Regions from separate parts of the Buttiauxella agrestis genome, predicted to be linked through region 1. Evidence: predicted binding sites of a transcription regulator. Region 1 holds the regulator's gene; each other region holds the start of a gene.
The links. The regulator Fur, encoded in region 1, represses iron uptake genes when iron is present. The targets are predictions, from matches to a motif close to ATAATAATGAGAACNACTATCAA.
Positions count from the first base shown of each region.

Region 2: fepD (Fe(3+)-siderophore ABC transporter permease) is a predicted target of Fur. The motif match lies at 2,824-2,846, and genes of this name have one in related genera.
Region 3: sodA (superoxide dismutase [Mn]) is a predicted target of Fur. The motif match lies at 2,725-2,747, and genes of this name have one in related genera.
Region 4: DY231_RS10510 (TonB-dependent siderophore receptor) is a predicted target of Fur. The motif match lies at 3,651-3,673, and genes of this name have one in related genera.

Region 1 is NZ_UIGI01000001.1:3,527,987-3,535,337, forward strand. Features, by position in the region: gene kdpE (two-component system response regulator KdpE) at 1-443, shown strand, start outside; gene pgm (phosphoglucomutase (alpha-D-glucose-1,6-bisphosphate-dependent)) at 493-2,136, opposite strand; gene seqA (replication initiation negative regulator SeqA) at 2,162-2,710, opposite strand; gene ybfF (esterase) at 2,912-3,688, shown strand; gene ybfE (LexA regulated protein) at 3,824-4,105, shown strand; gene fldA (flavodoxin FldA) at 4,257-4,787, shown strand; gene fur (ferric iron uptake transcriptional regulator) at 5,070-5,522, shown strand; gene chiQ (ChiQ/YbfN family lipoprotein) at 5,612-5,944, opposite strand; gene chiP (chitoporin ChiP) at 5,993-7,351, opposite strand, start outside.
Region 2 is NZ_UIGI01000001.1:3,691,179-3,698,529, reverse strand. Features, by position in the region: gene fepC (iron-enterobactin ABC transporter ATP-binding protein) at 9-809, opposite strand; gene fepG (iron-enterobactin ABC transporter permease) at 806-1,798, opposite strand; gene fepD (Fe(3+)-siderophore ABC transporter permease) at 1,795-2,802, opposite strand; gene entS (enterobactin transporter EntS) at 2,915-4,171, shown strand; gene fepB (Fe2+-enterobactin ABC transporter substrate-binding protein) at 4,172-5,137, opposite strand; gene entC (isochorismate synthase EntC) at 5,221-6,426, shown strand; gene DY231_RS17515 ((2,3-dihydroxybenzoyl)adenylate synthase) at 6,427-7,351, shown strand, end outside.
Region 3 is NZ_UIGI01000001.1:230,485-237,835, reverse strand. Features, by position in the region: gene rhaS (HTH-type transcriptional activator RhaS) at 1-737, shown strand, start outside; gene rhaR (HTH-type transcriptional activator RhaR) at 813-1,661, shown strand; partial or broken gene DY231_RS01095 (L-rhamnose/proton symporter RhaT) at 1,662-2,162, opposite strand; partial or broken gene DY231_RS01090 (arabinose isomerase) at 2,146-2,553, opposite strand; gene sodA (superoxide dismutase [Mn]) at 2,834-3,454, shown strand; gene yiiM (6-hydroxyaminopurine reductase) at 3,525-4,199, shown strand; gene cspE (transcription antiterminator/RNA stability regulator CspE) at 4,277-4,489, opposite strand; gene DY231_RS01070 (DUF3053 domain-containing protein) at 4,765-5,475, opposite strand; gene DY231_RS01065 (MFS transporter) at 5,890-7,272, shown strand.
Region 4 is NZ_UIGI01000001.1:2,168,310-2,175,660, forward strand. Features, by position in the region: gene DY231_RS10505 (amino acid permease) at 1-1,327, shown strand, start outside; gene DY231_RS10510 (TonB-dependent siderophore receptor) at 1,427-3,604, opposite strand; gene DY231_RS10515 (alpha,alpha-trehalase) at 3,945-5,657, opposite strand; gene DY231_RS10520 (serine/threonine protein kinase) at 5,799-7,187, opposite strand; gene DY231_RS10525 (hypothetical protein) at 7,228-7,351, opposite strand, start outside.

The DNA of each region.
Region 1 (7,351 bases):
CCGCGCGTAGCGATGAGCAAGTAAAGATTGACGCGCTGGATGCCGGAGCCGATGACTATCTCAGCAAACCGTTTGGGATTGGCGAGCTGCAAGCGCGACTGCGTGTCGTCTTACGTCGCCATGCAAGCCTTGCGCAGCCCGATCCGGTTTATCAGTTTTCAAATATCAGCGTTGATCTCGCCAACCGTCGCATTACCCGGGATGGTGCCGAAATCCACCTCACACCGATCGAGTTTCGCCTGCTTGCCACCCTGCTCAATAACCATGGAAAAGTGCTGACACAACGCCAGTTGCTCAATCAGGTTTGGGGGCCAAATGCCGTGGAACACAGCCACTATTTGCGCATTTATATGGGACATTTACGCCAGAAGCTGGAAAGCGATCCGGCGCGCCCGGCGCATCTGTTGACCGAAACCGGGATCGGTTATCGGTTTATGTTGTAGATTCTACAAACAAAAAAAGCGCCTTTCGGCGCCTTTTCAGTTCTACGAATTACTTCGCGTTTTTCAGCACTTCGCTGACAATCTCTACCGCTTCTTTTTCAATTTGCAGACGGTGTTCTGCACCTAAGAAGCTTTCGCAATAGATTTTGTAGGCATCTTCAGTACCAGACGGACGGGCTGCAAACCAGCCGTTGTCGGTCATCACTTTCAAACCGCCAATGGATGCGCCGTTACCCGGTGCTGCCGTTAAGCGTGCGGTAATCGGGTCGCCCGCGAGGGTGTTTGCACTCACCATTTCTGGTGAAAGTTTGGAAAGTGCGGCTTTTTGCGCGGAAGTCGCAGAAGCTTGCAGACGGTTATAACTTGGCGCACCAAAGCGCGCAGCCAGTTCGTCATAATGCTGCTGCGGGTTTTTGCCAGTTACGGCAGTAATTTCTGCGGCCAGCAGGCACATGATGATGCCGTCTTTGTCGGTAGACCACGGTGTGCCGTCGAAACGCAGGAACGATGCCCCGGCGCTCTCTTCGCCGCCAAAACCAAAGCTGCCATCAAACAGACCATCAACAAACCATTTGAAACCAACCGGTACTTCTACCAGTTTACGGCCTAAATCGTTGACCACGCGGTCAATCATTGCTGAAGAAACCAGCGTTTTACCGACCGCAACATCTTTGCCCCATTGTGGGCGATGCTGGAACAGGTAGTTAATCGCAACTGCAAGATAGTGGTTCGGGTTCATCAGGCCAGCAGGCGTGACGATACCGTGGCGGTCGTAATCCGGGTCGTTAGCAAATGCCAGATCGAATTTGTCACGCAGTGCCAGCAAACCCGCCATTGCGCATTCGGAAGAGCAATCCATGCGGATAGCGCCATCTTTATCCAGATGCATAAAGCGGAAGGTTTGATCGACATGATCGTTAACAATCGTCAGATCCAGATTGTAGTGTTTCGCGATGCGCTGCCAGTATTCGATACCGGAACCGCCGAGCGGATCAACACCCAATTTCAGACCCGATTTCTGGATGGCGGCCATATCAACGATATCCACCAGCCCTTCAATAAACGGCTGCACCAGATCTTGTTCTTGTACGTGACCGCTTGCCCAGGCTTTATCCAGAGAGATGCGTTTTACATCTTTCAGACCCGCTGCCAACAATGCGTTGGCGCGATCTTCAACGACTTTAGTGACGTTGGTATCAGCTGGCCCACCATTTGGCGGATTGTATTTGATACCACCATCATCCGGCGGGTTATGCGAAGGCGTGATGACGATGCCATCGGCCTGCGCGCCACCGTTTTTGTTATGCGTCAGAATTGCATGCGAGATGGCAGGCGTTGGCGTGTAGCCGTTTGCCTGCTGCACAATGACATCCACACCATTTGCAGCCAACACTTCGAGCACGGAGATAAACGCAGGTTCAGATAACGCGTGGGTATCTTTGCCAACGTAGCACGGCCCGGTAATGCCATTTTTTGCACGATCTTCAGCAATTGCCTGAGCAATCGCCAGAATGTGAGGTTCATTGAAACTATGACGTGCCGCACTACCACGGTGGCCGGACGTTCCGAACTTCACCGCGTGTTCGCTATTCCCCACTTCAGGCTTCAGCACGTAATACTGGGCCGTCAGTTGGGCTACGTTAATCAAATCGCTCTGTTGTGCCGGTTGTCCTGCACGAGGGTGGTTAGCCATTGGCCTTTCCTTCTGACGCGAGGTGTTAAATTGTGCCGCAAACCTTTTCAATCAATTCCGCCGGGAATTGCATTGATTGCATGATGTGTTCGATCATGCTGCATTTACGGCCTGTATTGGTATTGGTGATAACCCAGTATGGCGTACCAGGAACATGCTTAGGTTTGGTCTGGTTGCCATTTTGCAGCAGCGTTTGCTCGTTACCTGCAAAGTAGACACGGGTGCGACCGTGCAGCGACTCGGTCGCTTCACCAAAAGCATGAGCATCTAAGGTATACAAAGTCGAAAGCACCATCATGAAACGGTTAACGGCTTTCTTTTGCTCCGCATATTCATCGGACAGCAGCAATTCACGCACCGCACGAACACGATCGCGTGCTTTGTTTACGGGTTTGGCTTCCGGGGCAGGTGCGGCAGTTGCCGCCGTCTGGCCGGTCGTTGCAGGTGTAGCAGGAGTTTGACCGGCGGTAAATTTCAGCATGCGCCGTAAAATATCGGACGCGCTTTCACCAATGTGCTGCGTGTGGCTGGCAATATAGCGATAGAGCTCGTCATCAACTTCAATTGTTTTCATCTTAATCCAGTGCGATATCTTTTCTGAATACAAGTTGTTGGGATTATAAGGACAAATCCCAACCTCGGGTAGAGCCAAACTTTTGTCACGCCACAAAGTCAGACTAAACTGGAAATTTGCGGCACCGCAGTGGAAAGCCGACTGTGGCAGAATGCCGTTATGATACCCTAACCTCACGAAGTAAAAAAAAAGAACTTTGCCATGAAATTGAATGCTCGCCTGCAAACTGCGCAACAATTGACTAGTAATTCCCCCATCGTCCTTATTCACGGTCTTTTTGGTAGCCTTGATAACCTCGGCGTACTGGCCCGCTCACTGGGGCAGGATCATCCGTTGCTGCAAATTGATCTCCGCAATCATGGGTTATCGCCGCGTAGCGAAGAAATGAACTACTCTGCGATGGCGCAGGATGTTGTCGAAACGCTTGATGAATATGGCATTAAGAAAGCCATTATTATCGGCCATTCCATGGGCGGGAAAGTGGCAATGGCGTTAACCGCCGTCGCCCCAGAACGTATCGATAAATTGGTGCTGATTGATATCGCCCCGGTGGATTATCAAGTGCGCCGCCACGATGAGATTTTCGAAGCGATCAATGCAGTGAGCCGCGCAAACGTGAAAACTCGCCAGCAAGCCGCCGTGATTATGCGCGAGCATCTTAATGAAGAAGGCGTGATTCAGTTTTTGCTGAAATCCTTTTCTGACGGCGAATGGAAATTCAACGTGCCGGTGCTGTGGGAGCAATATGAGAATATTGTCGGATGGAAAAACATCCCTGCCTGGAACGAACCGGCGCTGTTTATTCGCGGGGGAGCATCTCCTTATGTTGACGAATCTCACCGCGAACAGCTGCTTTCGCAGTTCCCACAGGCCCGTGCGCATGTGGTTGCCGGTGCTGGCCACTGGGTTCACGCCGAAAAACCTGATGCTGTTTTGCGCGCAATTCATCGTTTTATCGGTGAATCCGCAGCAAACTGATTAAAAACAAACCGACTGGCCGCAAGTTGCGGCTAACGCGTTGGCGCGCAAGCCATGCTGATGTATGATTGCGCGCTAAATTGCGCCAGAGCACCCCGCTCAGTGCCACCTGAATTCCCTGTCAGTAGTCTAATCATGGCAAAAGAACAAACGGACCGTACTACATTAGATCTGTTCGCGGACGAGCGTCGCCCGGGGCGACCAAAAACAAATCCGCTAACGCGTGATGAGCAATTGCGTATCAACAAACGCAATCAACTCAAGCGCGATAAGGTACGCGGCCTGAAGCGAGTGGAGCTAAAGCTCAATAATGACGCGGTAGATGCTCTCAACCAACTGGCTGAAGCGCGCAATATCAGCCGTAGCGAGCTGATTGAAGAGATACTACTCGCGCAACTGAAGCAGCATCTCAGTTAGTTTTAGTGCTATGTCCTGGTATGCAATGTTGCAGTCTGTGCACACCGGGGCGATAGCAGTTTCCGCACCACGAAGTGTTCTGCTATGATTGCCCTATCTGTGGCCAAATAGCAGCCACCATACCATTAAGTATCAAGAGGTTATTTTACTCATGGCAATCGTAGGCATTTTTTTCGGCAGCGACACTGGTAACACCGAAAATATCGCGAAAATGATTCAAAAACAGCTCGGTAAAGAAGTTGCTGAGGTGCATGACATTGCTAAGAGCAGCAAAGAAGACCTGGAAGGCTTCGATATTCTGCTTCTCGGCATCCCAACGTGGTATTACGGTGAAGCACAATGCGACTGGGATGATTTCTTCCCGACGCTGGAAGAAGTTGATTTCAATGGCAAACTGGTTGCTCTGTTCGGCTGTGGCGACCAGGAAGATTACGCGGAATACTTCTGTGACGCGTTAGGCACTATCCGCGACATCATTGAGCCACGCGGTGCAGCTATCGTCGGCCACTGGCCAACTGCGGGCTACCATTTCGAAGCCTCTAAAGGTCTGGCTGACGACGATCATTTTGTCGGTCTGGCTATCGACGAAGATCGTCAACCAGAACTGACGGCTGAACGCGTTCAGAAATGGGTCAAACAAGTTTCTGACGAGCTGAACCTGGCTGATATCATCAACGCCTGATGCCAGATGTGACGCAACTATTGGGTTGCGTCACATTGATAGATATTATCGATTAAAATAATCGCTACAAATTTTTAACTTTTCAGTTTGTCCCTGTACAATGAACTCCTGATCAAAAAGCTAGCAAGGCAAACAAATCGCGACTCAGCCGCCATTTTTTAGCTTGATTATGCATAATACTTGCGGTTCCCATTTAGAAGTGGCAGTTCTATAATGAGACGCATTCATCTTAACGCTCACCCTGAGTCCGAGCGAATCGTTAAGCAACAGGACAATTTCCGCATGACTGACAATAATACCGCATTAAAGAAGGCCGGCTTGAAAGTCACGCTTCCGCGATTAAAAATCCTTGAAGTGTTGCAAGGGCCGGTGAACCACCACGTCAGTGCGGAAGACCTCTATAAACGTCTGATTGATATGGGCGAAGAGATTGGTCTCGCCACCGTTTATCGTGTACTAAACCAGTTTGATGATGCAGGCATTGTGACTCGTCATAATTTCGAAGGCGGCAAATCCGTGTTCGAACTGACGCAGCAGCATCACCATGACCATCTGATCTGTCTGGATTGCGGCAAGGTTATTGAATTCAGTGATGATTCAATCGAAGCCCGCCAGCGCGAAATCGCATCACGTCATGGCATTCGTCTGACTAACCACAGCCTGTACCTTTACGGTCACTGCGCTGAAGGTGATTGCCGTACTGATGAAAACGCACACGAAATCAGCGAAAGGTAATCCGTATATTCTGCCTTCTGATTCAGAAGCCAGGCATAAAAAAACCGGTGAGGAAGCTCACCGGTTTTTTTATTGCTTACGCGCAGCCATTATTTGTTGTTAGCGCGAATCTCTTGCCAGATTTTGTCGCATTTGGCTTTTACCGCCTGGTCATTACCCGTGCGGGTCGCCTGAATGCAGTTCTGGTAATCCAGGGTACGCACCGTTTCTTTCTTCGCGAAATCCTGATGCTCTTTTTCCTGACCTAAAACATTTAACACACTCTGGCAGGCCTGGATTTTATCCGGGTTGCCTTCTGCGGTGTTAATACAAGCGCTATACGCTTGTTTCAATTTAGTATCTTCCGGAGCCGTTTTAGGTTGTTGCTGCGCACACGCACTCAAACCTAACGCCATCACCGTAATCAGAACTAGCTTTTTCATGTTTGATATCCTTAAGAAAACCGGGCGTGTTTAGCGCCCGGAATCACATCAGAAGATGGTGAATGGTGCGATAACAATAAATTTCACGTCACGCTCATCCTGGAAGATGTTGCCGTAACCACCGCCCCAGCTTGGGATGTCGGAATGGTTGTCGTATTGAGTGAAGTGCAGTTTGAACAGAGTGCCTTTCGCACGACCATCCTGAACGGTGTACAACGCATCAAGGCTGTACGCAGATTCTTTCAGGCGGTTATCCGCATCGTAGTAACCGTCTGTCGTTGGTTTGGAGCTTGGTTTAGCATCCCATGCGTAAACATAAGAAGCACCCACTGCCCAACCCGCAAGATTCCAGTTGCTCAGGTCATACATCGCGCCTGCAAATACCGCTTTTTCACCGTTGGCGTTGAAGTCAGAGCGGTTATCCCACCACACATCAAGACGACCGTTGGAAGAGGCGTAAGTTGGCGTCATACGCTGCAAGAAGTAGCCCTGTTGGCCATCGGCCTTAACCACGGTTCCTTCAAGGCGCAAATCAACCTGGCCGACTCTGTATCCGAGAGTCAATGCCTGCAACCATGCGGTTCCGTCGTACAGATCGTTCACGCTGCCGTCGGAAACTTTGTCACGCGTGCCGTAGAACTGGTAGCTGGTGGTTAACGGGCTGCCCGCGATATCAAATTTGTAGCTCGCCTTGGTGAAATACTGATCAACATAACCTTCAGCCTGACCAAATGCGGCCTCAAGAATCAGGTTATTTTTGAAGTCATATTTCGCACCAAGTGAATGTAAGTAATCGACTTTGGTGTTCTTATCGTTCTGATAGAACTTGTCCATTTCCAGGTGCCACGGAGCTTTATACTCGTTGGTCCACATGTAGGAGAAGCTCAGAGCACCAGAATCGCCATAGTCAAAGTTTGCACCGGCTTCTGCGCCCTGGTAAGTACCTGGCATGAAGCTCCAGTGTGGTGCTAACAGAGTTTGACCGGTTGGCTGAATGTAACCACCACGCGCCCATACCGGGCCGTATTTGAATTTAGCCGCTGCTTTATAAAGGCTGATGCCGCTCTTATCGCCGGAATAATCTTCGTCGTAAGCTTTGTTAGAAGAGGAGAATGCGATTTCATTTGGGTGACCGCTGTTAGCGTTTTCTGCCATTTCGATAGCAGTAAAGGCCGCAATGTCCAGACCAAACATGTCAGCGGCATAACCTGACTGGAAGTCCAGGTTTGCGTTCCAGGTGGAGTGCGCAAGGTTAGTTTCGTATTTACCCGTTGTGACGTCTTTACGGTCACGCTCACGCTGCCAGTAATAAACACCACCGGTCAGTGTTGAATCATCAACAAAACCTGCTGCTGTTGCCTGAGGGATGACTACTAATCCTGAAAGAGCCGTAACACCTGCGATTGC
Region 2 (7,351 bases), 160 kb from region 1:
ATTGATTTTCACCCACGCCCGAGCGGCACGACCAGCGGTGTATGCGCTACCGGATCTTCGATAATCATGCAGCGCAGGCCGTAAATCGCTTCGATAAGCTCGGGCGTGACAATCTCTGTCGGTGCGCCCTCAGCGATAATTTTGCCATCTCGCAGCGCGATTAAGTGAGTCGCGTATCGGCAGGCCTGGTTCAAATCATGCAGCACTGCGGCAAGGGTAAAACCTTGCTTTTGGTTCAGGTCGCGCAGCAGTTCCAGCAAATCAATTTGATGGCTGATATCAAGCCAGGTGGTGGGTTCATCCAGCAGCAAAATGGACGTTTCCTGCGCCAGCACCATCGCAATCCAGGCACGCTGGCGCTGTCCGCCGGAAAGCGTATCAACGGGTTGGTCAGCCAAATCCTCAATATTCGTCGCTTTTAACGCCCGTTCCACCGCCAGTTTGTCTTCTTCTCGCCAGCGGGAAAACATCGGCTGATGTGGATATCGCCCACGCGCCACCAGTTCCGCGACGCTGATATCGCCCGGTGCGCTGGAGTTTTGCGCCAGCAAACCCACGCGACGCGCCACTTCTTTGGTCGCAAAACGGTGGATTTCATTGCCATCGAGCCACACCTGGCCGTGCATCGGTTTCATCAGGCGGCTAAGGGTGCGCAGCAGCGTGGATTTCCCGCAGCCGTTGGGGCCGATAATGGCGGTGAATTTCCCGTCAGGAATGGCAACGGTCAGGCCGTCGGCGACCACATGATTGCCATATCCCAATGTGAGCTGTTCGCCATGCAGGCGCGGTGGAGCGGAAATCTGGCTCATTTTTTACGGGACTCCTGAATCAACAACGCAATTAAATAGATACCGCCGAGGCTTACCGTGACCACGCCGACCGGCAACTGATACGGCATGAAAAGATGTTGAGCGCACAAATCGGCCGCCAGTAATAACGCCGAACCACAGAGCGCTGATTGCAGTAAACCCCAACGCGAAGTGCCACTCAGGCGACGCGCAATGTGTGGGGCGACCAGGGCGACAAACGAAATCGGCCCGGCAAGTGCGGTGGCGGCGGCGGTCAGAATCACACCGGTTAACATCAGCATCAGACGCGAGCGCTCAACCGAAACGCCAAGCGCGCAGGCGCTGTCATCGCCCATTTCCAACAGGCGCATCCGCCGGACCAACAATCCACCAACGACCAACGCCAACAGCATTAATGGTGCGGCCGGGAAGATTTTCCCCCAGGTTAAACCATTGAGCGAACCGGCATTCCACAGCCCGGCGGAGATGGCCGTTTCAAGCGAGGCGTGCAGCAGTAACCAGGTATTAAACGCGACCAGCATCGCCCGCACGCCAATACCAATAATGATCAGGCGGAAAGTTTCGATGCCGTTACGCCACGCGAGCAGCCAGACCACCAGAGCGGTAACAACGCCGCCGACCATCGCCGAGGTGGCAATGGCGGTTTGATGTTGGCCGAATAGCACCATGGCCACCAGCACGCCACTCCAGGCACCGGTGTTAAAGCCCATCACATCCGGGCTGCCGAGCGGGTTGCGCATCAGCGACTGGAAAATAGCACCGCTCACGCCTAATGCCGCGCCAATGAGTAGCGCCATCACCACGCGGGGCAAGCGCCATTCGACAACGACCAGTGAGACATTACGCGGTGCGGAACCGGCCAGAGCGTCAATCACCTGGCCTACTGAAAGCGGTAAAACGCCGCTTCCCAGGCTCCACATGCCTAACGCGCAACTGAACAGCAATAGCGCCAGGCTGACGAACAGTAAGCGAGGAGAGAGACGGGTCATGCATTCGCTCCTTTGCGCTGGCGGCGCACCAAATAAATCAGCATCGGCGCGCCAATAAACGCGCTAACCACCGACACGCGCAGTTCGCCCGGCACCAGCAGGCGGCCAACAATATCGGCGAACAGCAACAGCGCAGGCGTGGCAATCAGGGTGACGGGGAGCGACCAGCGGTGATCGGCGCCCACCAGCCAGCGCGAAAGATGCGGCATCATCAGGCCGATAAACGCAATCGGGCCAACGGCTGCCGTCGCGCTGCCGCACAATAACGTGATGGCGATTAAACCGAGCAATTGAGTGCGTACAACTTTGCTGCCCAGCGCGGTGGCGGTGTCGGTTCCCATGCTCAGGCTGTTGAGTGAACGGCTTATAAACAGGGCAATGGCGCAGCCTGCCAGCACCGGCAACACGATGATTTTCAGCGTTTCGAGGGTGCGAATATCCAGTGTTCCGGCTTGCCAGAAACGTAACTGGTCATAAACCACCGGGTTAAGCAGCGCGATGCCATTGCTCAGGCCTTCCAGCACGGCGGCAAGCGCAACGCCCGCCAGCGTTAAGCGCACCGGGCTGAGTTGCCCGCCTCCCTGGCTTCCGGTAAATGCCACCACCAGGGCTGCGCACAGCGCACCAGCAAAGGCCATGCCGAGCAGGGCAATCGGTGAGGAAAAACTCCAGACCGCCGCGCCTAATACAATGGCAAAACTGGCCCCGGCATTGACGCCAAGCAGGCCGGGGTCGGCGAGGGGATTACGTGTCAGAGTTTGCATCAGCGCCCCGGCAAGGCCGAGTGCGCCACCGGCGAGAATGCCTGCCAGCGTGCGCGGAAGGCGAGCGTCGAGCACGATAGTGCAATCAGCACTTCGGCATTGACCGCTGAACGCATCGATAACGACCTCAACAGGCAGAGATTTTGCCCCAATAAGCAGACTCATTACCGCCATTAAGAGCAACAGCAAAAACAGAATCAGCAGCGTCACAACGCGTGTTGATGGCCGTGGAAATAACATAAATCCCTTTCATGAAAATTAATGATAGTTATTATCATTATCACTCTTATTTGTTTATGTTAGCATGAGCCGCCTCGCACCCGGAAAGAAAAATTCGCTTTAAGGCCCTGTAATGAACCGCAATTCTTTGCTGCTAAATCTCAGTTTGCTCAAGACTCATCCCGCTTTTCGCGCCGTCTTCCTTGCTCGCTTTATTTCCATTGTCTCGCTGGGGTTACTCGGCGTTGCCGTTCCGGTACAAATCCAGACGCTGACCGGCTCCTCGCTGCAAGTCGGCCTCGCGGTGACGCTAACCGGTAGTGCGATGTTTATCGGCCTGATGATGGGCGGGGTGCTGGCTGACCGTCATGAACGCCGCCGTCTGATTTTGCTCGCCCGCTCCACGTGTGGCGTCGGTTTTATTGGCCTGACGATTAACGCCGCGTTGCCGGAACCTTCGCTGGCGGCGATTTACTTGCTTGGCGTGTGGGATGGATTCTTTGGCGCACTGGGCGTGACGGCACTTCTGGCGGCGACTCCCGCGCTGGTTGGGCGTGAAAATTTAATGCAGGCGAGCGCTATAACCATGCTCACCGTGCGCCTGGGTTCAGTGATTTCACCCATGATTGGCGGGCTGCTGCTGGCATCGGGCGGTGTGGTATGGAACTACGCGCTGGCTTCCGTCGGCACGTTTATCACGTTATTGCCGCTGCTGAGTTTGCCGAAACTGGCACCGCCGCCGCAGGCGCGTGAAAACCCGCTGCTCTCGTTGTGGAACGGGCTGCGTTTCCTGGTCGGCCATCCGGTTATTGGCGGCATTGCGTTAGTCGGTGCGCTACTGACGATGGCGAGCGCGGTGCGCGTGTTGTATCCGGCACTCGCCGGGCACTGGAATATGAGCGCGGCGCAAATCGGCCTGATGTACGCCGCCGTTCCGCTCGGGGCTGCTATTGGCGCGTTGACCAGCGGTCGTATCGCGCATCACGTTCGCCCAGGCATGATTATGCTGGGGACGGGAATCGTGTCGTTTATCTCCATTGGCATCTTTAGCCTGATGCCGGTTTGGGGACTTGGGCTGGCGTGCCTGGCGCTGTTTGGCTATCTCAGTGCTATCAGCTCATTACTGCAATACACCTTAATTCAGACGCTGACGCCGGACGGGATGTTAGGGCGCATCAACGGTTTATGGACGGCGCAGAATGTGACGGGCGATGCGATAGGGGCCGCAATTTTGGGCGGAATGACGGTGGCATTAACGCCAGTCGCAGCAGCGAGTTACGGCGGTTTAGCGTTAACGTTGTGCGGCGTGGTATTGGCGATTGTGTTGGTGCAATTGCGCGGTTATTTGCAAGCCGCCCCGGAGCAAACCGAAGCGGCAACCGTCAAATAGCTACTTACTGGCAAACAACTGGCTCATGCGTTCAAGAATCTGCGTGGCGCTGTAATAATCCAGACGGAAAGTTTCGGTGCCCAGCGCGTACACACGCTTATTCTGCACGGCAGGAATATGCGAAAGCAGCGGGTTAGTTTCCAACGCGGTGGCGTCTTTCTCATCGCTGGCGAACAGGAACAGGCTTTCACCGTTCAAACCGGCAGCCAGATTTTCGCCACCCAATTGCACGATATCGTGACGTTTCCCCATGCTCTGGCTGGCATGAACCGCCACCGGCAAAGTGGATAACGTGAAGCCAAGCTGCTGGAGCAATTTCCCTTGCGCAGATTCTTGCGTCCAGAGGTTTGCCGAGCGTGAGGCTGGGGTGTAAACGAGCGCTGTGACGGGCTGCGGTGGCAGTGTCATATGCATTTTGGACTCGCTCAATTGCTTGTCAAAACTGGCAATTCTTGCGGCAGCTTGCTTTTCATGCCCGGTGATTTCGCCCAACTGCGTGAGCAACTGCTGCCAGCTTTTATCGTCGTAATTGATGACCAGCGTTGGCGCAATGGCAGAGAGCTGATCGTAAAGGGCGAGGGCAGAATCACCGCCGGTGGCGCTAATTAAAATCAGATCCGGCATTTGTGCGGCCACCGCTTCGGCGCTCGCTTCGCCAATGTACAAACGCTGAACGTGGCGTGCTTTTGCGACATCGCCCCACTGGCGCAGGAAACCTTGTGAATCCGCCATGCGATTTCCTGGCGTGGTTGCACCGCTTGCGACCACAGGCGCGTCAATCGCCAGCAGCGAGCCGGTTAACGTCACGCTGGTAGAAACAATGCGCACTGGCGCTTGTTCAAACGTGTGCGAGCCGTGGCTGTCGGTAATGGTTCTTGGCCAGTCGGCGGAATGGGCGAGGTGACTCAAACTCAATAATACGAGTGCGGGAATTGTTAAAAAAAATTTAGCCTTTGTTGACAGCATGTCCTTTTCTCTTTAGGTTACGACACCGAAAAGCAAATGATAATCATTATTACTATCTTTTGTCATGTTTTTACGGAGGATGCATGGAAACGTCAATGGCGAAGCCGCCACAAGAAAAGCCGCTTACATCCACGCCAGGGCAAGCGGTGAAGCATTGCGCAGACAGCTTTTTCTTTATGTCGCCTTACCGCAGTTTTTCCACAAGCGGCTGCTTTACCCGTCTGGATACCCCGGCGCTAGACGGCGCACATTCCCATGGTCATCTGCAAACTCAGTTGCGCGAAGCGTTCGACAGCGCCCGAAAGCACGGCATCGAAAAGCCTGTTGTCGTAGGGGCTATCCCATTCGACCCGCGCCAGCCTTCTGCATTATTCATCCCCGAAAGCTGGCAGCCGTTTTCACGCGCACAGCATCAGGATGCGGCTTGTCAAAAACGCGGCGGCCAGTCGCTGAATATTGCCTCGCGCCAGGCGATTCCTGAACAAGAAAAATTTATGGAAATGGTGGCCCATGCCGCCACCGCTACCGCCCAGCCGGATATCGACAAAGTGGTGCTCTCGCGCCTGATTGATATTGAAACCGATGCGGTTGTTGACCTCGACGCGCTGCTTAATCGCCTGATAAGCCAGAACCCGACCAGCTATAACTTCCACGTGCCGTTGCCGGATAGCAGCTCGCTGGTGGGCGCCAGCCCGGAATTGCTGTTACGCAAATCAGGCAAGAATTTCAGCTCCTTGCCGCTCGCCGGTTCGGCGCGTCGTGATAAAGATAATATCCAGCGCGACAGCGAAATTGGCGCGCAGTTACTGCGTTCCACCAAAGACCGCCACGAACATGGTCTGGTGACGCAGGCGATGCATGATGTTTTGCTGCCGCGTAGCCAGTATTTAACGCTTTCCGACACCCCGGAATTAATCACCACGCCGACCTTATGGCACCTCGCCACGCCGATTTACGGCCAAATTAAAGACAGCCAGGACAACGCACTTTCTCTGGCTTGCCTGTTGCACCCGACGCCCGCGTTAAGTGGCTTCCCGCATGAAGCTGCACAAAAACTTATTGCCGAACTTGAGCCGTTTGACCGTGAACTGTTTGGCGGGATTGTCGGCTGGTGCGACGCCGAGGGGAATGGCGAGTGGGTGGTGACGATTCGCTGCGCGCGCGTCGGCGGCAAGCAAGTGCGATTGTTCGCGGGCGCAGGCATCGTTCCGGCGTCATCGCCCGAATCTGAATGGCGTGAAACCGGCGTCAAACTTTCCACCATGCTCAACGTTTTTGGAATTAAATAAATGGCTATCGAATTTACCCGCTGGCCGGATGACCTGGCCGCCCACTACCGCGAAAAAGGCTACTGGGCGGATTTGCCGCTGACCGATATTCTCACCCGCCAGGCCAAAAATGACGCGATTGCGTTAATTGAAGGTGAGCGCCATTACAGCTACCGCGAGCTGGAACTGGCCGCCACTCGCCTGGCGTGTGCGCTAAAACGACGCGGCCTGAGCAATGGCGAAACCGCGCTGGTGCAGTTGGGCAACGTGGCTGAGTTGTACATCACGCTGTTTGCGTTGCTGAAAATTGGCGTGGCTCCGGTGAACGCGTTGTTCAGCCATCAGCGCACTGAAATGGAAGCGTATGCCCGCCAAATCGAACCGGCGGTGGTGATCGCCGATCGCAAACACAATTTGTTCGCCCACGATGATTTCCTTGATGCGCTGTGCCAACAAAATCCCTCGCTGCGTATGGCGGTATTGCTCAATGAAAACGATCGCGAACGTTCGCTGAGCGCATTGATCGGCGAGCCGGAAGAGAACTTTGTCGCCACCCCATCGGCGGCTGACGAAGTGGCTTTCTTCCAGCTTTCCGGCGGCAGCACCGGCACGCCAAAACTGATTCCACGCACGCACAACGATTACTACTACAGCATTCGCCGCAGCGTAGAAATCTGCCGTTTTGATGCCCATACCCGCTTCCTGTGCGCGATTCCCGCGGCGCATAACTACGCGCTGAGTTCGCCGGGTTCGCTGGGCGTCTTTTACGGCGGCGGGCGCGTGGTGCTGGCAAACGACCCGAGCGCGACGCTCTGCTTCCCGCTGATTGAACGCCACCAGATAAACGTCACCGCGCTGGTACCGCCTGCTGTCAGTCTGTGGCTGCAAGCGATTGGCGAGTGGGGCAGCAATAAATCCCTCGAATCATTAGAACTGTTGCAAGTGG
Region 3 (7,351 bases), 3.3 Mb from region 1:
ATTTTTATGAAATTGTTATTGTGGAACATGGCACTGGAACGCACGTTTTTAACGGCCAGCCATACACATTGAGCGGCGGTTCAGTCTGCTTTGTCCGTGACCACGACCGTCATTTGTACGAGCACACCGAAAATCTGTGCCTGACCAATATTCTGTATCGCGCCCCGGATGCGTTTTGCTTTTTATCCGGTCTCGATAAGTTGCTGCCGCAGGAACAAGACGGCAATTATCCGTCGCACTGGCGCGTGAACCAGCCGGTGCTGCAACAGGTACGTGGTCTGATTGATCAGTTTGAGCACATTGGCGAAGCGGCAGACACGCACGCCGTCGCCAACCGTGAAATTCTGTTTATGCAGCTTCTGGTCTTGCTGCGTAAAGGCAGCATGATGGAAGGCGCAAGCAATTCGGAAGGCCGCTTAAATCAACTGATGGCGTGGCTGGAAGACCATTTTGCCGAGGATATTTGTTGGGAACAGTTAGCCTCGCAATTCACTCTTTCCTTGCGCACGTTGCATCGGCAGCTTAAACAGCAAACCGGCATGACGCCGCAGCGTTATCTCAACCGTTTGCGCCTGATGAAAGCGCGTCATTTGCTGCGCCATGGCGAGGAGAGCGTGACGGAAATCGCCTTCCAGTGCGGTTTTGGCGACAGTAACCATTTTTCGACGCTTTTTAAGCGTGAGTTTTCCTGGTCCCCGCGTGAGATTCGCCAGGGGCGCGACACGCAACTTCAGTAATCGCGAAGGCAGTCACCGTTTTTTTAGCCAAAAAAGCCAATACTTTCTGATTCTTTCGGTTTTTGAGGCATCACGGTGGCGGGTCATTTAGTTCTCAAGAAAGCAGATTTTTTCGCCTCTGCCACGCAGCCCGTGGCGGTGGCTGACCGCTATCCGCAAAACGTCTTTGCCGAACATACCCATGATTTCTGCGAGCTGGTTCTGGTGTGGCGCGGCAACGGCCTGCATATTCTCAATGACCGCCCTTATCGCATAACCTGCGGCGACCTGTTTTACATTCGTGCCGAAGATCGCCACAGCTACGAATCAGTGAACGGCCTGGTGCTGCATAATATTATTTACTGCCCGGAACGGTTGAAACTGAACGTCGACTGGAAGGATTTGCTGCAAAACACCACGGTGGCAGGGAAGGATCCGCGCTGGCGACTGAGCAGCCACGGTATGGCGCAGGCAAGGCAGTTAATCGCGCAACTGGAACACGAAAGCGTGAAGCCCGATGCGCTGTCGTTATGTTTGACGGAAAGCCTGTTTCTGCAACTGTGTATTTTGCTGCGTCGCCACCGTTACCAATCTCAGGACTCCGCCGGGCCTGACAGCAACGAAACTCTCGATTTACTGATGGCTGCCCTGGGAAAAAGTCTCGATGTGCCTTTTGAACTGTCGCAGTTTTGCCAGCAGCATCAGGTGGCAGAGCGCCAATTGCGCCAGTTCTTCCGCCAACAAACCGGCATGACGATTAGCCAGTATTTACGCCAGTTAAAGATTTGCCAGGCCCAGGATTTGCTGCGTCATAGTGAACTGTTGATTGGAGATGTCGCCACGCGTTGCGGCTTTGAGGACAGTAATTACTTTTCGGTAGTGTTTACGAAAGAAACGGGGATGACGCCACGGATGTGGCGTCAACGGTACACGGTAGAAGCGTAATTACGCAGCCATGCCTAATCCGACGATATTCGCAGCGATGATAATCACCACGCAACCGATGCTCAATACACCAACCGGCCTTCTGCCTGCTGATTTCCACTCTTTCATGATCAAGCCAACCAACCCGCCACACAGCACGTAGAAGCTCATGTGCAACATCCAGCTCATGTAGTCGTATTGTGCCGGGATTTTGGCGTGGCCCCAGGCGTAGAAGAAGAATTGCAGATACCACATTAAACCGGCCAGCGCGGCGAATAACACATTGCTGATGATCAGCGGTTTTGCCAGCGAGAAGTCGGCTTTTATCGACAAACTCTTCATGTTTGCCAGTCGAATGAAGCAATAACCGAGGTTAATCACCGCACCACCGCCCATGATAATCACGTAACTTGGCAGCGCGACATACAACGGGTCCACACCTAACGCAGCGGCAGCTTCATGCATCGGTTTTGCGGCGTCCATCGCAAATGACATACCCGCCGAGAAGATGCCGCACGCTACACGCCTGACAATGGGCCAGCCATTCGCCGGTGCGTTCGCCACGATCGGCCATGTCGCGGATTTTCCCGTACGGCAAACCCAGCTCGGGTTGCAGGGCGAGGATAATCACCGGCTTGTTGATCTTTTGTACCAGCTGCAGAACCGTGGAACTCAGCGCGTAGGTGCTGATATAAAGCACGATGGCATCGACCGGTTGGCTTTGCAGGTGCGTGGCAAAAATATCGGCTTTGGCCACGCTATCAATCAGGCCGCCGTTGATCACCGTGGCATTAAGCTTCGTGAGGCGCTGGTCAATTTGCTGCAAGTAACCCGTCAGACGTTGTTCCAGACCAGAAAACTGCGGCCAGTAAGTATCAAGGCCAATACCAAAAAGGGCGACGTTAAGCGACATGATGATGCTCCAGGATTCAAAGAAACGCCGACTATCACCCTAATTTTGCTGCACTGCCTTTGCCGTAATGCCAGTTTCTGAACAGCGTGGCAAAAAACGATTTATCCGCCTGACAATGCTCACATTTTCGCCATCATGATGAAAAGTGATAACCTTATAAAAAGTACGGCATTGATAATCATTTTCAATATCATTTAATTAACTATAATGAACCAACTGATTACGCGGCGTTAACAGATATGCGCCAGTTGATACTTTACCCCTTCAAGGAGTTAAGAATATGAGCTATACCCTGCCATCCCTGCCTTACGCATACGACGCACTGGAACCGCATTTCGACAAGCAAACGATGGAAATCCATCACAGCAAACACCACCAGGCGTACGTAAACAACGCGAATGCAGCGCTGGAATCTCTGCCAGAGTTCGCAAGCCTGCCAGTTGAAGAGCTGATCGCTAAACTGGATCAACTGCCAGCTGACAAAAAAACCGTTCTGCGTAACAACGCGGGCGGCCACGCTAACCACAGCTTCTTCTGGAAAGGCCTGAAAACTGGCACCACTCTGCAAGGTGATCTGAAGGCTGCCATCGAGCGTGATTTCGGTAGCGTTGACAACTTCAAAGCAGAATTTGAGAAAGCAGCAGCAACTCGCTTCGGCTCCGGCTGGGCGTGGCTGGTTCTGAAAGGTGACAAACTGGCTGTCGTTTCTACTGCAAACCAGGACAGCCCGTTGATGGGCGAAGCAGTTTCTGGCGTTTCCGGCTTCCCAATCGTGGGTCTGGACGTGTGGGAACACGCTTACTACCTGAAATTCCAAAACCGTCGCCCTGACTACATCAAAGCATTCTGGGATGTTGTGAACTGGGACGAAGCAGCAACACGTTTTGCCGCTAAAAAATAAGTTGCATTGCAGCTGACGAGAGGCGAGCCTGATGGCTCGCTTTTTTTATGTCTGTTGCAGGGAGGTTCAGATGCACTATCCGCTAAACGTTTATCTTGGCAAAGTCCGCGAATACGAAGGCAGCAAACCCAGCGCTATCGCCAAATATCAGGTAGATGGTGAACTTAAACTCACTGAGCTTGGGCTGGAAGGCGATCAGCAGGCTGAAAAAGTTGTGCACGGTGGGCCAGATCGCGCGTTGTGCCACTATCCACGTGAGCATTACACGTACTGGGCGCGTGAATTCCCTGAGCAGGCAGAGCTATTTACGGCTCCGGCCTATGGTGAAAATTTATCGACCGAAGGCCTGACCGAAAAAGATGTTTATATCGGCGATATTTTCCGTTGGGGCGACGCCCTGATTCAGGTCACGCAACCGCGTTCGCCGTGCTACAAGCTGAATTACCATTTTGGCATTAACGATATGTCGTCCTTGATGCAGGAAACGGGTTATTGCGGCTGGCTGTATCGGGTAGTTTTGGCGGGAAATGTATCGACGGAATCACCGCTGGAGCTGGTTTCTCGTCTGAGTGATGTGACGGTGGCAGAAGCGATTGCTACAGCGTGGCATATGCCGTTTGATGATGAGCAGTATCACCGATTGCTGTCGGCGGCGGGGCTGTCCGTCAGCTGGACGCGCACTATGCAGAAAAGGCGCATTTCCGGGAAGATCGAGGATAATTCGCGGCGTTTATTTGGTAAGTAAGCTGGGTAAATAAATCCCAGATACGAAAAAACCCGCCGAGGCGGGTTTTTAAATTCTTAGCTTTGCTAACGCTAACCTTACAGGCTAGTTACGTTACCAGCAGCTGGGCCTTTAGCACCACTTTCGATGGTGAAAGACACTTTCTGGCCTTCGTCCAGAGACTTGTAGCCATCGTTCTGGATAGCAGAGAAGTGTACGAACACGTCTTTTGAGCCATCGTCAGGAGTGATGAAGCCGAAGCCTTTGTCAGAGTTGAACCATTTTACGAGACCAGTCATTTTGTTAGACATAGATATTACCTTTTAAATTAAATTTGCCTTCCGGCGCAATTGGAATGTTTTACAGATTTTTAAAGCGATAAAGGAAGGTAGATCACGTCGAAGGGTATCTATGATAACTCTTTGAGGACTGCGCTACTAAACTGCTTAAAGGTTCTGTGCTTCAAACCGATGGATGTATTAACTCATATAAGCAGGGTGAATAACAAGGTTTATTTTAGCCGTCCACAGGGCTGGAGCTCAAGCCACCTCTGGGATCCCCCGCAATTAAGCGGGGGAAATCGCCATTACTGCATGGAGTTTTTTGCCGTTGAATAAGCCTGCATAAACGCCTGATGCTGTGACGCCAGCGGAGCAATCAGCGAGTTGTACTGGCTGGCTTGCTGTGACGTTGGGAACTGAATACCACCCGCGGTGAAACCAACCTGAGTTCCCTGCTGCTGGATGAAATCACCCACTTGCACCAGTTGCGCAGTGAAGGTTTGTGCCGCTGGGATCAGCGGAGCCATGGCATCTGCCGGAGCAATAACCACTTTCTCATAAACCTTGTCGTACACCACTTTCAGATCGTCTGGTTGCTTCAACGTGGAACGTGCGCTGTCAGCCTGCATTTTTGCATTCTGGACTTGCTGGCCTAACACATTCAGAGAACCGTTCGCCTGACGCAGTGGACCGCTCTGGGTCATGTAATCCTGCGGTACACGAATGCTGTTTACGCTGTCGGCTACCGGGCGCATGCCATCGTCCATCGCCTGGTTCACCTGCTGGGAGAAACCATACAGAATCGCGTAATCAGAAACCAACGGGCCAAACTGCTTTTTCTGGTCGGTTGTCAGCGTCGGCAAACGTTCACCGCTGCGCATCGCCGTATTTTGCAGGAAATCGATAAATGCCTTGCGCTGATCGCCTTCTTTATCAAAGCAACCGCTCAAGCTCACTACCATTAAAATTGCCGCAAGCGGCGCAAACCAGCGTGACCAGGACTTACCTGTCGCCATCTTTTCTACTCCTTTCACCATTCAACAATATACCCAGGCAGCCTCAGGATGCAGCCAACAACCCTGCATATTGAAGGGCAACGGGTATACCCAATAATGCTGCTAAGGATAGTCCAACCTGACTTTGCAAGATACCCTTTCGCATTAATCTCTTAAGGCAAATTGATGTTGCATGATTGTTATCTTTCTCACAAATTCGGCGTCGCTTTGTCGCTGAGAAAACACTACCAACCTATTAATATTAAAAGGTTAATTTCAATCATCCCGTCAACACCCACGTAATCAGTACGATAATCGCACACTAACACCCGAGGGATGATTGCCCAATAGCCTGCTGAGTGGTTTGATTTAACGAACGATTAACGAATTATTGTTCGATAATCGAACATCTCTGTATCCTACAGGACATGCCTTATGACAAAGACAACAACGACTGATATTCAGGCATTTATAAACAATAATCGCTTTTCAAGATACCAATGGATGATCCTCGTTCTCTGTTTTATTACCGTAGCACTGGACGGCTTCGATACCGCAATCATCGGTTTTATAGCCTCTGATCTGGTGCAGGAATGGGGTGTGCAGAAATCCGATCTTGGCCCGGTAATGAGTGCGGCTCTGGTTGGGCTGGCGGTGGGCGCATTAACCGCCGGGCCAATGGCTGACCGTATCGGGCGCAAAAAAGTGTTAGTGCTCTCGATTCTGGTTTTCGGCGGATTTAGCTTGCTGACCGCCTTTGCCACCAGCCTGACGTCCCTCGCCCTGCTGCGTTTTTTAACCGGTCTGGGTCTTGGTGCCGCCATGCCCAATGCCGCAACATTAATGTCCGAATACGCACCCGAGCGTAAACGTGCGCTGTTGGTGAACCTGATGTTCGTTGGCTTCCCGATTGGGTCATCGATGGGCGGTTTTGTCTCCGCGTGGATGATTCCCCATTACGGTTGGCAAAGCGTTTTAGTGCTCGGCGGTGTGATGCCACTGATTCTGTCCGTGGTGCTGATGATTTGGCTTCCTGAATCAGCCCGCTATCTGGTGGTAAAAAACAAACCACAAAAAGATATCGCCACGATTATGCGGCGTATCGCGCCGTTACCGTCGGGTGAAAACCTGCGCTTCGTGCTGAACGAAGTGGGCGGTCATATCAAAGATAAAACGGCGCTTGGCGTTATTTTCTCACCGCGTTATCTGGTGGGAACATTAATGCTGTGCATCACCTACTTCATGGGCTTGCTGATTTTCTATCTCCTGACCAGTTGGCTGCCTCTGTTGATTCGTGAAACCGGAGCAACACTGAGCCAGGCGTCGATTATCACCGCGCTGTTCCCACTGGGCGGTGGCATTGGTGTACTCATTATTGGTGCGCTGATGGACAAGCTAAACCCGAACAAAGTGGTCGCGGTGGGTTATTTGCTGACAGGCGCGTTCGTCTGCCTGGTCGGTTTCTCGACCTCAAGCCTGGTGTTAATGGGCGTGATGGTGTTTATCGCAGGCACCATTATGAATGGCGCACAATCGTCGATGCCTGCGCTGGCAGCGGGCTTTTATCCAACGCAAGGGCGTGCAACGGGCGTGGCGTGGATGTTAGGGCTTGGGCGTTTCGGCGGTATTCTGGGTGCATTTAGTGGTGCATTCCTGATGCAGGCCGAGCTGTCGTTCAAAACTATTTTCATGTTACTGGCGATTCCGGCAGTGCTTTCTGCCACTGCGCTGATGGTGAAATCCTGGGCAGGCCTGCGAGCGCATGGGGTAAATCGCGTAGAAAATCACGAGCTGGATAAAGCTACGCAAAAAGCATGATGGAATATTTTTTTACTTAAACAAGTACGCGGCGGGCTAGCCCCGCCGTTTTGCATAATTTGCATATCCATTTACAAAT
Region 4 (7,351 bases), 1.4 Mb from region 1:
TTTAATTATTGCGGAATTTGTCTCACTCAACCGTAATTCAGAAGCAGGCGTTTATGCATGGGTAAAAAGTGCACTCGGTGGTCGCTGGGCATTTATCACCGCTTACACTTACTGGTTTGTGAACCTGTTTTTCTTCACGGCATTATTGCCAAGAGTTATTGCTTACGCGTCCTATGCGTTCCTCGGTTATGACTATATTTTCACGCCATTAACCACGGCCATAATTTCTATCTGCCTGTTTGCTTTCTCGACCTGGATTTCTAACCATGGCGCGAAATTGCTTGGGCCGATGACATCAGTCACTTCCACATTGATGTTATTGCTGACTTTCTCTTACATCATTCTGGCCGGAGCGGCAGTTATCGGCGGAGTGGAACCGGCTGACCCTATCAGCGTTGAAGCGATTACGCCGCAGTTTAGTTGGGCATTCTTAGGGATTATCGCGTGGATATTCCAGGCCGCGGGTGGCGCGGAATCCGTAGCGGTTTACGTTAACGACGTCAAAGGCGGTAGCAAGGCATTTGTTAAAGTCATTATCCTGTCGGGCTTGTTTATCGGCGGCCTGTATACCATTTCCTCCTTGCTGATTAACGTCTTTGTGCATAAAGCTGATCTGCACTACACCGGCGGTACGGTGCAGGTGTTTGAGGGGCTGGCGCGTCATTTCGGCTTGCCAACCACGGTGATGAATCGCTTCGTCGGGATTGTTTCCTTTACTGCGATGTTTGGCTCGTTGCTGATGTGGACGGCGGCACCGGTGAAAATCTTCTTTACCGAAATCCCTAAAGGTATTTTTGGTGAGAAAACCGTGCGCCTGAACCAGCATGGCGTGCCAACACGCGCAGCCTGGATTCAGTTCTTAATCGTCATTCCGTTGATGCTTATCCCAACCGTAGGCTCCGGTAGCGTGCAGGAATTGATGAACACGCTGATTAACATGACCGCTGCGGCTTCCATGTTGCCACCGCTGTTTATCATGCTGGCGTACCTGAACTTGCGCCTGAAGTACGACGAAGTGAATCGTGACTTCCGCATGGGGTCGCGGATGCAAGGTATTGCCATTGTCAGCGTGCTGATTGTCATTTTCACCGTCGGGTTTATCGCTTCGACATTCCCAACTGGGGCGAGCATCATAACCATCGTGTTTTATAACGTGGGTGGGCTGGTGATCTTCCTCGGCTACGCGTGGTGGAAATACAATAAATACGAGAAGACGCTGGATAAAGCCGGGCGTTATGAAGCGGATACACCGCTGGCGAAGATTGCGCTGGAGCAGCAGGGCGGCGCAAAGACGGAAGTGAATATTGCCAGAAGTGTGAATTTGTAGAAGGTCAAATAAATGGCGGATGACGCTGCGCTTATCCGCCCTACAACACCGTGCCGTAGGTCGGATAAGCGCAGCGTCATCCGACACCCGATTTACCGATTAAAAATCATATCCCACGGTCGCAATCACAGAACGCTCGGCGCCCCAGTAGCAGTAACCCGTTCCATAACAGCCCGCAACGTAATCACGGCCCGTCAGATTGGTGGCATTCACCTGCACGAAAGCGCCTTTCAGCGACGGAGTCCACGCGCCCATATCGGCACGAACCATCGCATCCATCAGGGTGGCAGAAGGCACGCGCAGGGTGTTTTCGTTATCCGCCCATTGCTTGCCGATGTAACGTACGCCCGCGCCGAAGCTAATACCCAAATCAGCCTTGAACATACCCCACAGGCTGGCCATCTGGTCTGGCGTCACGTATGGCGTGTTGCCGTCGTTACCGTCAATCGCATCTTTGAAGCGCACTTTATTGTAAGTGTACCCGGCGATGGTTGAGAAACGCTGCGTCCACTGGGAATGCGCTTCCAGTTCAACACCTTGCGAGTGAACTTTGCCCGCAGGTTCGTAGTAGCTACCCTGCACGATACGGTTGCCGACATCCTTCTGCGTCAGATCATACAGCGCCACGGTATACATATCCGCGGTGCCCACTGGCTGATATTTCACCCCCGCTTCATACTGCTCGGCAGTGGTAGGTTTCAGCAATTTGCCATCGGCACCCGGCAGAACCTGCGGGGTAATGGCCTGGCTGTAGCTGATGTACGGCGAAACACCGTTGGTGAAGGCGTAGAGTAATGATGCCCGACCACTGAAATGGTCATCGGTACGGTTATCCGTTACGTCGCTATCAATGGCTTCTGCCACAATATGGCTCTTCGTCACGATATGGTCGTAACGCCCAGACAGCGTCATATGCCACTGATTCCACTTCATATCATCCTGCAAATAAACGCCGGTCTGTTCGTACTGGCGCTTGCCTGCTTTGGTCAGCAAACCCTGGTTGATGGTGGAGTAAGTCGGGTCACGCGGGTCGTAATAGTAGAAACCGCCAGGGCCGCCGGACTCGCCGGTCCATGGGTTGATATTGGTGGTATAAGCGGAATCATCAGACAGATTATTGGTGTATTTATGGAACTCGCCGCCGAGCACCACTTTATGATCAAGCTCGCCGGTGGCGAAATCTGCTTCCAGCTGGTTATCAATGGCATAAGCATCAAGAGAGGAGGTTTCGCCGCTGTAGTAACGCATCAGTTCATTATGCTGCGCATCCGCCCAGCCAATCTGATAAGCCTGTTTCAGCCCGACGTTGGAATGGGTGTAACTGGCGTTTGAGCGGAATGCCCACACCTCATCGAATTTATGCGCAAACTCATAGCTGTAAATCTGCTGGTGGCGTTTGAACTCGTCATTACCCGGCTCGACGTCAGAGAATCCGGTGCTGATTTTGCGGCCTGTCGAAGAATAAATACTGCCGTCTGCCGGAACCGAACCGTGGAAACCGCCTGAAGGATCTTTTTCCAGATACGCACGCATCACCAGCGAAGTATTTTCGTCCGGTTGCCAGAGCAGGGACGGGGAGATGGCGTAGCGTTCATCACGGGTATTTTCATATTGGGTATCGGTATTTTTGGTCATCCCGATAATGCGATACGCCCATTCGTCGTTAATCGCATTGGTGTAATCAAACGCCGTGCCGTTGGTGCTGTTATTGCCGTACATCGCGCGAACATGGCCTTCCTCGATGAACTGCGGGCGCTTAGAGGTTTCCATCACCAGGCCGCCAGGAATAGTCTGCCCGTAAAGTGCGGAAGAAGGCCCTTTGATAACATCGATGCGTTCGAGGAACCACGGGTCAACCTGAACCACGTTGTAGCTGCCGCCGTCACTCATCAGACGCAGGCCATCAAGGAAAATGTTATTGACATCACCGCCGTGGAAACCGCGCAGGGCAACGGTGTCATAACGTGTTGCGCCACCCGCAAAGCCGGTGAACACGCCAGGCGTGTAATTCAGTGCGCTGTTAACCGATAACGCGCCCTGGTCGTCCATTTGTTGACGTGTAATCACTGAAACCGACTGAGCGGTGGTGATGATGGGCTCGTCAGTTTTGGTCGCACCTTTGCTCACCGGCGAGGTGTAGCCTTCCGTCGCGCTAGTGGAAGTGGGTGCAGGTGCCGCGGTCACGACGACGGTATCTTCCGCCATTACATAACTCGGCGCAGACAAAGCAAGCGCGCAGAGTAAAGCGGAGCGCTTTACGGTAAATACCAGTTTCATGAAGTGTAATCCCTGAAGCCAAAATGTAATTGCTTGTAATAATGGAATGCGAATTATTATCGTTATTGTTTGCGGTTTCAAGTACAGATATTGGCAGGGAGGAAATGAAAGACCATGAAAAGAAAGGGGATTGGGGAGGGAGGAGTCCCCACTCCTTTGACCTATCTCTTATACGTAACGTTGAGGGAAGGTTCCTGCCAATACGGAGAAGACTCCGTTCACTAAACGTTCACCGTTAACAACGGATGCAGAGATAACCAGACGTTCGGGTGAACGGAAAAACACCACAACTTCCAGATCTCACCCTGACAAAATTGCCAGGGTGAGGGCAGGAGGAAAACTACTGCGCGGTTGCCGGAGCGGGCTTCGTCGCCTCCGTCACCGGACCAGGCGTTGCCGAAGGCAATTTGTCTGGCGTTGAATCACAAGGTTTCTCGCTACCACACAATAAATCGAGCATTTTTAGCGTCACCCCGTTAGTCCAGCCGAAGCCATCCTGTAACGGATATTCGCCGCCACCGCCACCCGTACCGGTCGAAGAAACATCATATTTCTCCACCAGTTTTTTCTCCCGGTTGTAGGTGTGCTGCACGTTAGTCAGGAATCGCCAGCTCACTTCCATGGCTAAATCCTGATGCCCGTAGTTTTGCAAACCTTCTGTTGCCACCCATTGCAACGGCGCCCAGCCATTTGGCGCATCCCATTGCTGGCCAGTTTTCAGGTTGGTGGTGGCAAGGCCGCCAGCTTTCAGCAACTGCGCCCGGGTAATGGTTGCCATTTTATCGGCGTGTTCTTTCGATGCAGAATGGACATACAGCGGGAACAGCGACGCGGCAGTCAGCTGCGAACGAACCGCGTTAGTTTTCAGATCGTAATCCGCGTACCAGCCTTGTTTCGCATTCCACAGATGCGTTTCCATGGCTTTCTGGCGAGCATCAGCCAGTTGCTGATATTGTGCTGCGGCATTGCTGTCTTTCGCCACGCTGCTGGCGTGAGCGAGCGTTTTTTCCATCTGGAACAACAGCGCGTTCAAATCGACCGGCACAATCGAGGTGGTGCGAATCGAACCCAGTTGTTCCGGGTTATCCATCCAGCGCGAGCTGAAATCCCAACCGGACGCGGCGGCGGCACGCAAATCACGGTAGATTTCCGTCGCCGGGCGATTCGGGTTGTTTTTCGCCGTCGTCACATCGTCGAGATACGATTCAGTACGCGGTGTATCGCGGTCATCCCAGTAACGGTTCAGAATGGAACCATCTTTGAGTTTTACCACTCGCAGATTCTGCGCCCCCGGTTCCAGTGCATCGCTGCCCTGCATCCAGTAGGCGTACTCTTTTTTCAGCTGCGGCAGGTAAGTGGTGTACGTATCATCGCCCTTGTGGCTGGCGAGCAGTTTGACCATAAAGGCGAAGAACGGCGGTTGCGAGCGGCTCAGATAATAGCTGCGGTTGCCGTTGGGAATATGTCCCCAGGCGTCAATCTCATGGGCGAAGTTATCGACCATATCCTGCACTTTGTCCCAGTGGCCGCTTTCCGCAAGCCCCAGCATCGTAAAGTAGCTGTCCCAATAATAGACTTCACGAAAACGCCCACCCGGAACCACATACGGCTTCGGCAGCGGCAGCAAAGAATCCCATTTGCTCGCGCTATCTGTGGTGCGCGTCAGCACCGGCCACAGGCTGTCGATATGTTCACGCAACGACTGGCCTTCTGGCGGAACATATTTTTCACCTTCTTTGGGCAGCACAAAATTCATATTCACAAAGTGGCGCAAATCGAAGCCCGACTGGTTTCTCTGCATCCGGTAATCGGCGAGGATCATCAGCGGATCGTTTTTCGGCACCGCATCGGCAAAGGTCTTTTGGTCAGGGAACAACTTTGCCGTCTGAACATCGGTAAACAACGGGCCAAGCAGAATATCAGGCGGTTGCGGCAGGGGTTGTAAACTCTCATCGGCTGTTGCTGGCAGGGTAAAACTCACGAAGGCACAACCGATAGCTATTTGAATCGCAATAAATAAAGTGCGAGGACGGCGCAAAACAGGAATCGTCATTTATTTTTCTCCTTGTCAGGTTCGCGTGAAAATTTTCGCGATCAACCCTATGAAAACCTTAGACGATTTTCCGGGCTGTGGAAGGAGAGAAGTCGCATCTTGCAACAAAGCAGATAATTTACCTGTACACGCCGTCGGGCCTTATCCCTGCGGATTGATCAGCCAGGTTCCCGCTTTTTCGACCGATAACGTCATGTTTCGCGTTTGATGGCTATCACTTAACGTAATGGTGTAGTTCCCCACCGGTAATTGCAGGAAGCCATAACCGTTCGCGCCCGGTGTCACTTTTTGTATTTTCCCGTTCACAGCCAGCGTTTCGCCATCGTTCATGCGCACATAAACTCGCGCCATCATCCCCTCGGCGGCAGGAACTGCGCTTTTTGCCGTGGCAGGTTCGGCTTTGTCCTGGGAGGCAGTCTGTTCCACTTTCGCGGTTTCAGGATGCGAACCCGCAGAAAAATGGCCGCCAAAAATCACGGCGCCAATGGCAATGCCGGCCAGCAAACTCGCGCCCGTCAGCAGAGGTAATTTATAGCGCTTTTTAAACGGCGAAAGCGGCGTTATCTCCGCGTCTTCGACGGCGACCAACATGGTACCCGGCTGTTTGAGCGGCGCGAGGCCATGAATATTCGTCAAGGGGATTTCAGCCAGGGCGGCAAACTCCGCAATCGACTGCGGGCGGTCTTCCGGTTTCAACGCCAGGGCGCAGTCAACGGCGTGCAACAGGCTGTGGGAATAACCTTCCGGGCGGTTTTTCGCAAGCTTAACGCACGGGTCCTGAATGGTGCGCGTCACGCTGGCGGGAGGGCAGGTGCCGGTAATCAGGGTATACAGAATGGCACCGAGTGCATAAATATCGGTCCAGGGGCCGAGCTGGTTTTCGAGGTCGTCGGCATATTGCTCAAGCGGCGCAAAACCAGGGTTCAGCGGCGTTTTTATCTCTTCACCGCTCTCAGGATGAGTCCGGCGTGGCGCTCCCGCATTGAGCAACAGCGGCGCTCCGTTGTCCTGAATTTGAATGCTGCGCAGCGACAAATCGCGGTGAACAAACCCTTCGTCATGTAACGTTGCCAGCGCGCTGCACAACATCGGTAACATGCGGCGGATCCACGCATCGTTAATGACTTCGGGTTGCTGCTGATGCAACTCGGCAAGCGTGATGCCGCTGGAGTAGGTCGTTGCCGCATACGCGGTTTCGTTTTGCGTCCAGAAACTCAACACCTGCAACAGATTCGGGTGGTTAAACTGTGCAAGCAGGCGCGCGGATTGCACAAAACGACTCATGCCGTTGTTGAACGCCTGGCTATCTTGCTTGCTGCGCAGCACCAGTTGCATGTTATCGCTGCGCACGGTCAGCGCTCGCGGCATAAACTCGTGGATCGTCACCGGGCGCTCGAGCTGGTGATCCCACGCTTTATACACCACGTGAGTGTGGGTGGACTCGGTGACTTGCTGAATCTCAAATTCGTCGAAGCGGAAACCAGGCGGCAGAGCGTCGGGAAGTTCTGGGTCGTATTCTTTATCAGTCATGATGGCCTTTCTCTGCACGAAATCGACGAAAAATCACAAATTACTTCTGGGCGCGCCATGCGCCAACAGCCGGGTCACGCAATTGCGGACGCAGGGAGTCAATCAACAGCAGCGTGATAGGGGTATCCGGGGCAAGCCATGCCGACCAGACTTTGCGCACTTCA